3 regions of the Terrabacter terrae genome follow, and region 2 is predicted to be linked to each of the others. Evidence: riboswitches for the same ligand, from Rfam matches in the RefSeq annotation. Region 2 holds a riboswitch; each other region holds the start of a gene.

Region 1 (3,264 bases), on a different contig from region 2:
GAGTGAACCGGATCGGGTCCTTCGTCGGCCCGTTCATCGGCTCGCTCGTGATCGTGCGCTGGGGCACCGAGTCCGCGTATGCCGTCGGCGGCATCGCGAGCATCGCCGCGTTCGTCCTCGTCCTCCTCGCACCCGACATCACGGCCGAGGCGCACCGGGTCGTGGGTGGCGGTGCGCCCCGCAGCGTCGCCTCGGTGCTGGTGCAGCACCGGCACGTCCTGCTCACGCTCGGCACGGGGGCGATGTGCGTGGCCGGGGCCCGAGCGATCCGCGAGGCCCTCATCCCGCTCTGGGCGGAGTCGGTCGGCTTCTCGCCGGCGCAGACCTCCCTCGTCTTCGGCGTGGCCGGCGCGATCGACATGGCGCTCTTCTACCCCTCCGGGTGGCTCATGGACCGCTACGGCCGGGTCGCGGCGGCAGTTCCCAGCATGCTCGTGCTGGGTCTCGGCATGGTGGTGCTGCCGCTGGCCACGAGCCTGGTCGCGGTGACGGCCGCGGCGACCGTGCTCGGGGTGGGCAACGGCCTCGGCGCGGGACTGATCATGACCCTCGGCGCCGATGCGTCCCCGGCCGACGGCCGGGCCCAGTTCCTGGGCGGCTGGCGCCTCTGTGCCGATCTGGGAAGGGCAGCGGGCCCGCTGGCGTTGTCCGGGCTGAGCGCTGTGCTGTCCCTCGGCGCCTCCGCGGTCGTCCTCGGCGCCGGAGCCCTCGTAGGAGCGGGCTGGCTGCGCATCTGGGTGCCGCGCCACGACCCCACCCGGGCAGCGGCATCGGGCCGGACCTGACCGCTGCCCGACTCTGAGAAGGTATGACCGTGACCGACCTGATCGACACCACCGAGATGTACCTCCGCACGATCTTCGAGCTGGAGGAGGAGGGCATCGTCCCCCTGCGCGCCCGGATCGCCGAGCGTCTCGGCCACTCGGGCCCCACGGTGTCGCAGACGGTGGCCCGCATGGAGCGCGACGGCCTCGTGGCCGTCTCCGGGGACCGTCACCTGGAGCTGTCGGACCACGGCCGGCTGCTGGCCACGCGGGTCATGCGCAAGCACCGCCTTGCGGAGCGGCTGCTCGTCGACGTCATCGGCCTGGAGTGGGAGTACGCCCACGACGAGGCGTGCCGCTGGGAGCACGTCATGTCGGAGAAGGTGGAGCGCAAGATCCTCGGCCTCATCGGCGAGGGCCTCGAGTCGCCCTACGGCAACCCCATCCCCGGCCTCGAGGAGCTCGGCGTCCAGCAGCAGGAGGACTTCCTCTCCGGCCTGCGCACGCTCGCCGCCGTCGTCGGCGATGCACCGTCCGTGGTGACGATCCGCCGCATCGGCGAGCCGGTGCAGGTCGACCCCGAGGCGCTCGCCCTCCTGACGAGCGCCGGCGTGGTGCCCGGGGCGCGGGTCGAGGTCGTGCGTGAGGCGGGGCGGGTCCTCGCCGTCCGGGAGGGTGACCAGCCCTCCAACGGCGTCTCGCTCCCCGACGACGTGGCCGTCCACGTCTTCTGCCAGGCCGCCTGACTCTCCGGCCGCATCTTCCTGCGGTCCTTCGACGCGGTCCTCCACGCGTTGCGGTGGCGGTTGGTCACGCACGTCCTTTACGCGGTGGTGGCGGGCACTTTGACCTCCCGAGACCGGAACGTGACAAGAACGGGGGCATTGGGTACGGTTGGCCCCACTTGCTCTCCCCGTCGAGCAGGTGCCCTGGGTCGGACCGCCTAGTCCTGCCATCGACCCGGGCTCGGCACGAACCGCATGGCAGGAGCGGGGGAACCACTTTCTCCGGACGTCGTGAGACGTCCTCGGGGTGAAGCCCTCCGTGGACCGAACTCGGTCCGAGCGAAGGCCGGGCAGTACCTCCAGCCCGAACCCGACAGCTCACCTCGCAGGCGTCGAGAGGTCAAAAAGTGGCTCAGAACGTTCCCGGGCGCCATCGCGCCCCCGGTCGATTCAGCGCGGTTGCAGAGCTCAAGACGATCGCCAAGGAGTCGGCCCAGCCCGCTGTGAAGGGTGTCGCCATCGTCGCGGCCTCCGGTGGGCTCGTCGCCTCGTTCGCGGGCACGGCACATGCCGCCGACGGTTCGAGCAGCGTCGTCGCCGCTCCGGCCGCCGTCGGTCCCGCGGCCGGCACCCTCACCGCGGGCAACGCGCTCTCGGCCATCGGCTACGCCAGGCCCGCGCTGAAGCAGGCCAAGCCCAGCCCGGTCGTCATCGAGGACATCAAGGTCAAGACCGAGCGCGCCGAGCAGAAGGCCGCGGCCGAGGCCGCCGCGCAGAAGGCTGCCGCCGACGCCGCTGCCAAGGCTGCCGCGGACCAGGCTGCCGCGGACCAGGCTGCCGCCGACCAGGCTGTCGCCCGCCAGGCGACCACGCAGCGCGCCTCGCGCTCGAGCGCACGAGTCGCCATCAACACCGCTCCGGTGCCGGCTCCCAGCGCGTCGGGCATCGTGGGCATCGCCCAGTCGCTCTTCGGCGTCCCCTACGTCTACGGCGGCACGACCCCGTCCGGCTTCGACTGCTCGGGCTTCACCTCCTACGTCTACCGCCACGCCGGGATCTCGATCCCGCGCACCGCGTCCGCGCAGCAGTCGGCCGCGACCCCGGTCAGCAGCCCGAGCCCCGGCGACCTCGTCTTCTTCGGCTCGCCGGCCTACCACGTGGGCATCTACGTCAGCCCGGGCCGCATGATCGACGCCCAGCGCCCCGGCACCACCGTCGGCAACCACTCCATCTGGACGACGCCGTCCGGCTACGGCCGCTTCTGAGCGCAGCCTCTCGCGCCGACCGTCCACGATGCCCCCACCGTCCGCGGTGGGGGCACCGTGCGTTCCCCGGCAGGCAGCAGCGTCCGTGATTGACTGAGGCGATGACCGATCAGCCTGCCGCGGAGTCCACGACCCTCATCGAGCTCGACCTCTGGAGCGACCTGGTCTGCCCCTACTCCTGGGTGGCCAAGCGCCGCATCGAGGCGGCGATCGCCGCCTTCGAGCGCCCCCACGACGTCACGGTGCGCCTGCGCGCCTTCGAGCTCGACCCCGACGTCCCGGTGGGCGGGGGAGTGCCGGTCAGCGAGCACCTGTCCACGCGCTACGGCGGCGGTGACGCGGGCACCGGCCGGCTGATGAACGCCAAGGCCAGCGAGGAGGCCCAGGCCGACGACCTCGTCTTCGACTGGGACCGTGCCGTGCGCGCCAACACCTTCGACGCCCACCGCCTGTGTGCGCTCGCGGGCGAGATGGGCGGCCCTGCACTCCGCTCGGCCGCCTTCGAGCGCT
Region 2 (3,264 bases):
CCGGATCGCGGCGCGCGTGCTCGGGCCGCTGACCGCCTCAACCCTTGTCGGTCTGGTCGAGGACGTGCGCGCTGCATGAGCCCCGCCGATCTGACCTCCGCTCCCGTCGTCGTCGCACTCGGTGTCGCGGTCCTCGCTGGGATCGTCTCGTTCGCCTCCCCCTGCGTCCTGCCCCTCGTCCCCGGCTTCCTCGGGTACGTGACCGGGGGCTGTCGGAGCAGCCGCTGGCCGAGCGACGCCGCGGCCGCATGGTCCTGGGGACGTTACTTTTCGTGCTCGGCTTCAGCACCGTCTTCATCATCGGCGCAGGAATCGTCGCCGCCGCATCCCTGACAATGCAGGAACACCAGTCCGGGTTGCTGCGCATCAGCGGAGCCGTCGTCATCGTCACCGCCCTGCTCTCCCTCGGGGTGGGCAGGTCGTGGTCGCTGACGCCGCGGTGGCGCCCCGCCACTGGGCTGGGCGGAGCGCCGCTGCTCGGGGTCGCCTTCGGCATCGGGTGGGGCCCCTGCCAAGGCCCAACGCTCGCCGCGATCCTCGCCATGGCCGCACCACTGTCCGCGCAGTCCGGGACAGTCAGCCGCGGCATCGCCCTTGCGGTCGCCTACTGCCTCGGCCTGGGCCTGCCCTTCCTCGCCATGGCCGCTGGATACGAACGGGCCAGCCGCGCCAGCGACTGGCTGCGTCGACACCGCCGGCCCATCCGGCTGACCGGCGGCATCATCCTGCTCACGGTCGGCGTCTTCATGCTCGGCGGCCTCTGGGAGCCTGTCATCACCTGGCTCCAGTCACGCCTGATCAACAACTTCAGGACCATCGTCTGACCACTCAAACCGGCTCCAAGTGGCCCGCCAGAGCGGCGCCGTTACACCCACAGGGCCGCAACCACAGAAGGAGACAGATCGCCGAACCCTCAACACGTCCAGATCGGGCTGATACGACACCATCTGCCCAACTGGGTCCAAAGGCTTGAAGACACCGCTCCGACGGTGTCTCCATGGTCTACCCATTTACCTACCTAGCCCATCAGGGCACTCGCGGTGGCGCCGAGTCCTGCCACCACCACGAGTCCACACCCAGACGCACGGCAGGAGCGGGGAAACCACCACCGGACGTTCTCACCGACGTCCTCGGGGTGAAGCCGGTGCTGACGCACCGGCCGGGCCACAACCTCCGGCCCGAACCCGACAGCTAACCCCGTAGGCGCGAGAGAGGTCGCACATGAACACCACCCGACGCCCCGGCCGGCATCGGCCACCCGGTGGGGCCAACCCCATCGCCGAGCTCGCGGTCATCGCGCGCGAGTCCGCACAGCCCGCCATGAAGGGGGCGGCGATCCTCGCGGCCGCCGGCGGGCTGGTCAGCACCCTCGCCCCACCGGCCGAAGCCGAGAGCCAGAGCACCGCGTCAGCGAACGCACCAGCCGTCACGGGACCCCCGGCCACGACATGGGCCAGCGGCCAGACTGCCGTGCAGGCCACGACGGTTCCCTCTGCCCTGACCTCGATCGGCTTCACCCGGCCGCGCCCGGGTCCGCGTTCTGCGGCAGCGAAGGTCATCACCGATGTGATCGCGGAGAAGGAGCAGCAAGCCGCGCAACGGGCCGTAGACGCCAAACGTGAGGCCCAGTCCCGCGCCTCGCGAGACTTGACGCGCCGGAGCCTGACCAAGACCACCGGTACGAGTAAGGGGGCCAGCAACCCCGCGCCGAGCGCCAGCAACCCCACGCCGAGCGCCAGCAACCCCACGCCGAGCGCCAGCAACGCCGCGCCGAGCGCCACCGCCGGCGGCCGCTCCCCCTACAACTGGGGATCAGCAGGGCAATGCACCTGGGGTGTGCTCAACAAGTGGTACCAGTCTGAGGGCTACTACCCCGGCGGCTGGACGGGCAACGCGCTCGTCTGGGGCACCAGAGCCGCCAACGCCGGCTACACCGTCAGCGGGACACCGCGAACCCGGTCCATCGTCGTGATGCAACCCGGCGTCCACGGTTCATCCAGCGCCGGCCACCTCGGCTGGGTCACCGCCGTCAACGGCGACCGGGTCACCATCATCGAGATGAACGCACTGGCCGGACCGTTCAACTACAACACCCGCACCGTCACCGACATCAGCGGGATGAGGTACATCTACGCACCGTAAGACACCACCGGTCGCCGGCGCCCCCGCCGTCCCGCAGGGCGCCGGCGTCCGCAGAGGGCTTCCACGACCCCGCACCCAGCGCGCTCGTCGCGGATCATCGCGGGCATCGCCACCGGCGTGCCGAGGCGAGGAGAGTCAGACCCCGCGACGTTCGCCTGGCTGTGCGAGGTGTACGTGGACCACGATCACCGCGGCCCGCGGGTCACGGCTGGGCGTAGCCTGAAGAGGCGCGGCAGATCCTGTGTGAGGTGGTGGGATCGTTGACGACAATGCGGTGCAGAACTCCTCAGTGCAAGCTGGCTGGCTGGCTGATCGTCTTGCCGCTAGCAGCCATGCTCTCTGCGTGTCGTGGTTCAGACGCCGACTCCGCCGACTCCAGCAACGTCGAAAGCACGCCAACGATCGAAGGCACGCAGGTCATGGCGGATCCGACGGAGTTTGCGATCAGACTCGACAAGAAGGCGTTTGAGCCCGGCACGTTCACGTTCGTCGCACGAGAGCGCGGGAAGGCGCCGCACGCCGTCGCGATCGAGGGACTTGGCGTCGAAACGGCCTCGACCGGCATCCTCGATCCTGGCGAGGCTGACGCCGCCATCACCGTCGACCTCGTCCCGGGCATTTACACCCTGTGGTGTCCGGTAGGGAGCCACCGCTCGGTGGGCATGGAGCTCAGGATCACCGTCAGCTGAACGGCAATCGCCGCGGCGGCCACCCATTCAGCGCTGAACGTCTCCGCCGCGGCGGCGGTGCGAAGTGGCAGGTGGCCGGTCGAAGCACATCCGGTGATGACGTCGCCCTTCCCGTCACGCCGTTAGGGCCCCGTGAGGATCAGCGGTGGGAACCTGCTTGCGGGTGGCCAGCAGGCCGAAGACCACCCCGAGCGTGGCCCGCATGAGCCCGAGCTCGGCGAGGTAGGCGATCCGGAAGTCCCAGATCAACCTGGCCGGCATGTCCGCCGCGATCGTGTCGGGGGTGCCTGGGGTGACTGCGAAGATCGTGCCGGCGACGGTGAGGAACGCGACCAGGACGATGCTGGTTCGGACCGGGCCAGCTAGTCCGCGGATCGTGAGGTGCCCGGTCCAGTTCGAAGGCGGCGAGCACCAGCGCGAGGGCGATCAGGAT
Region 3 (3,264 bases), on a different contig from region 2:
CCTGCAGGGCAACGGGTTCGTGGCCGCTTTCTGCGGCGGGGTGGCGTTCGGGGCGGTCGCCGGTCGACGCGGCTCCGCCGAGCTCGTCTTCCTGGAGCAGGCCAGCGGGCTGGTCTCACTCCTGGTGTGGACCGCCTTCGGCGCGATCGCGCTGCCCATCATCGCCGACGGCATCACCCTCTCCGTGGTGCTGTATGCCGTGCTCAGTCTCACGCTCGTGCGCATGGTCCCCGTGGCGCTGGCCTCGCTCGGCGGCGGCATGGACCGTGACACGGTCCTGTTCATCGGCTGGTTCGGTCCCCGAGGACTGGCGTCCCTCGTCTTCGCGCTCATCGCCCTGGAGGAGCTCGGGACGGGCGCGCACGAGGCAGTCGCCGTCATCGGGACGACGGTGCTGCTGAGCGTTCTCGCGCACGGCGTCTCGGCCGCGCCGCTGTCCACGCGGTACGGGCGTGCCGCCACCCGGCGACGGCCAGATACACGCAAGACGGTCCCCGACCTCCCAGTCCGTGGGCTGCCACCACGTGCTCCCAGCACTGCCACGCAAGACGCACCGGGCGAGACGCCGGACGACAGCCCTGCCGAGCCGGGCTGAGCAACCGAAGCGCGCGGGTGTCGATGTCGCCGGACGTCTACCTCGGTCGCGGTCTCGCTGACCCACGGGTACTCGCTGCGCTGGAGTCCGCCGACCCCCTCAGGATCCCGCCCGCACGCGAAAAGGGTGGCAAAGAGGTGGGTAACCAGGCCGGGAGGACACCTACAACCATGTCGGTGCTGGTCAGAGAGCTGGCGGGGGGACTCGAACCCCCAACCCCCTGTTTACAAGACAGGTGCGCTACCGATTGCGCCACGCCAGCACGCCCCCGACGTGAGCGCCGCGGACGGGCGAAAGCGTAACGGAGCCCGGCGGCATAAGCGCAAACGGACGGCCCCGGGCCGGCCGTGAGGCAGGGTCCGGGGCCAGAGAAGGACGGCCCCGCGCAACCCAGGGGTTGGTCGCGCGAGGCCGTCCGGCTCAGTTCTACCAGTCGATCAGGGAAGGCGCAGAACCTGGCCGACGAAGATGAGGTTGGGGTTGGAGATCCGGGCCCCGTTCGCCTTCCAGAGGGTGTTCCAGCCGCCGGCCACGTGGTAGCGCTGGGCGAGCTCGCCCAGGGTGTCGCCGCTGCGGACGGTGATCTGGGCGCCCCGCGCCGTGTTGGTGCGCACGACCGGGCGGACGGCGTACGTCTTCTTCTTGCTGACGGACTTCTTGGTCGTGGACCGGTAGGTCGTGACCTTCTTCGTCGTCACCGGGGCCCGCTCGGTCGAACGCGAGACCGTGATCGAGCTCGAGGTGGCACCGCCGTTGCCGCGGCTCAGGCCGGCGCGCACGGAGCACACGGGCCAGGCGCCGGGGCCCTGGGAGGCGAGCACGCGCTGCGCGATCGCGATCTGCTGGGCCTTGGAGGCGAGGTCGGCACGCGAGGCGTAGGCGCCGCCGCCGTAGCCGCGCCAGGTGCTCGGCGTGAACTGCAGGCCGCCGTAGAAGCCGTTGCCGGTGTTGATGTGCCAGTTGCCACCCGACTCGCACGCGGCAACCGCGTCCCAGACGGAGGACGCCTTGGCCGAACCGGCCGTCGCGAGGCCGCCAACGATGGTGGCCGCTCCGGCGATGCCGACGCCGGCAAGGCGCTGCTTCACAGAGATCTTCTTCGCCGCAGCGTGCTTGGACAGGTACTGCATGGTGGTGATTCCTTCCTGACGCGCGCCTGCGGGGTTAGCTGTCGGGTTGGGGCGTCAGGTGCCCTGTCGCAGAAGCGACTTCACCCCCAGGCCAGTCCTCGTCACTCGTGCTTCGTTGCACGCGTGGCGCTCTGGCCGCACTGGGTCCCCCGTCCTCGCCCGGCCCACGGGTGTGGGCTACATCCCTGGCTGGCGAGGCTCGGCGCGCACAGGGAACGGATTATGGGTGTCCATGTGAAGTTGTGGAGAGCGCACGGGTGGAGCCGGACGCGACGAAGCGGAGCGGGAGCACGTGTCGATCCCCCGTCCCGACCCTGAGGTCGGGGTGCCGCCGAGCATTGACGGTACGTGAGGTTTCAACGCCACACAAGCCACGTCGAGACAATTTCGTGATCTTTTCTCGACCCACTGTTCAGCGCCGATGCGCTAGCTGCACACGGACCTCACCGTGCTCCCACATCGACGACACAGCCGGCGTATGCGTCGTGCCCGCTTTCCAGCGTCGCTGCGCACGGCGCGCAGCCCCCTTCCGACGCTTGACGCCTCGCTGTGTCAGCGGCCGAATGGGCTGGCGCTGAAGGGATTCCAGGTGAAGCTCACACCATGTCGCAGTGCCGCAACCGCCGCCACCACGCCGAAGACGCCGAGGATGCCGGACACGACCTGGCTGGTCAGCCCGGCGGGAACGAGACTCCGGGCCATCGAGCGCGACCCTCGGCGGAGCGAGGCGCCGCCGGGGCCCCACCACAGGGTCAGGAGGCCGAGCAGCCCGCCCACGGCCAGGGTCGGAGGCGCGCCGGGACCGAGGTCGCTCCCCTGCGTCCCGCTCAGCATCAGTGCTGTCGCGAAGACACCGGCGAGCCCGACCGCCACCGGCAGCAGCAGGCCGACCACCGTGGCGACCGCGCCGACGACGAGGTGCCACGGGCTGGACACGATGGCGAAGGGCACGTCGCTGCGCCGCCGGCCGTAGTCGTAGCGGCGAAGGACGAGCGCGGTCACCGAGCGGTCGGTGGCCCGGGCCAGGGCCGAGAGCGCAGCGACTGCCACGAGGGCCATCCCGGGCCACGCCATCAGGGCGCCGACCCAGGCCACCGCGACGGCCGCGATCAGTCCGGTGCGCATCGGGAGCCCGATGCGCGGGTCACCCTCCCGCTGGACCGGCTCCGGCTCATCCCAGTCGTCGTCGTCCCAGTCGCCGTCCCAATCCCCCGACGACGCGGGTGGGTCGTCCCAGCGCGGCCCGCGTGCCGGCGGTGCGGGCGGGGCGACGCGCTGGCGCCCGGCAGGCGGAGCCCACCGCCCCGGCTCCTCGATGAGGGGTGCGAAGGCCCCGGGGAGCTGCGCAGCGGGCTGGACGGCGGTGGGCGCGACCGGCGGCATGACCGCGGTGCTCCCGCCCGCCACCGTCTGCGTGTCGCCGGGGGCCGCACCGGACCGACCGTCGTCCCAGAGCCTGCCGCTCGGGCTCGGCACGGTGGCAGCCTGCCCTGCGGCGTAGAGCTCCAGGGCGGCGATGACCTCGTCGGCGTGCGGACG

What was found. Region 2 has a riboswitch for cyclic di-AMP ahead of ABD194_RS07990 (CHAP domain-containing protein). Riboswitches for the same ligand answer to the same signal wherever they lie in the genome.
Region 1: linked by a shared signal. The riboswitch ahead of ABD194_RS02850 (C40 family peptidase) and the one ahead of ABD194_RS07990 (CHAP domain-containing protein) in region 2 are both predicted to bind cyclic di-AMP.
Region 3: linked by a shared signal. The riboswitch ahead of ABD194_RS11020 (transglycosylase family protein) and the one ahead of ABD194_RS07990 (CHAP domain-containing protein) in region 2 are both predicted to bind cyclic di-AMP.

Annotation. Positions count from the first base shown of each region.
Region 1 is NZ_BAAANB010000001.1:612,925-616,188, forward strand. It holds gene ABD194_RS02840 (MFS transporter) at 1-785, shown strand, start outside; gene ABD194_RS02845 (iron-dependent transcriptional repressor DtxR) at 815-1,510, shown strand; cyclic di-AMP (ydaO/yuaA leader) riboswitch at 1,729-1,896, shown strand; gene ABD194_RS02850 (C40 family peptidase) at 1,897-2,754, shown strand; gene ABD194_RS02855 (DsbA family oxidoreductase) at 2,856-3,264, shown strand, end outside.
Region 2 is NZ_BAAANB010000006.1:16,215-19,478, forward strand. It holds gene ABD194_RS07980 (TlpA family protein disulfide reductase) at 1-79, shown strand, start outside; gene ABD194_RS07985 (cytochrome c biogenesis CcdA family protein) at 249-824, shown strand; cyclic di-AMP (ydaO/yuaA leader) riboswitch at 1,064-1,219, shown strand; gene ABD194_RS07990 (CHAP domain-containing protein) at 1,222-2,142, shown strand; gene ABD194_RS07995 (cupredoxin domain-containing protein) at 2,391-2,831, shown strand; gene ABD194_RS08000 (hypothetical protein) at 2,946-3,092, opposite strand; partial or broken gene ABD194_RS21615 (CbtA family protein) at 3,226-3,264, opposite strand, start outside.
Region 3 is NZ_BAAANB010000021.1:189,536-192,799, reverse strand. It holds gene ABD194_RS11030 (cation:proton antiporter domain-containing protein) at 1-595, shown strand, start outside; tRNA gene ABD194_RS11025 (tRNA-Thr) at 785-857, opposite strand; gene ABD194_RS11020 (transglycosylase family protein) at 1,033-1,725, opposite strand; cyclic di-AMP (ydaO/yuaA leader) riboswitch at 1,755-1,877, opposite strand; gene ABD194_RS11015 (serine/threonine-protein kinase) at 2,278-3,264, opposite strand, start outside.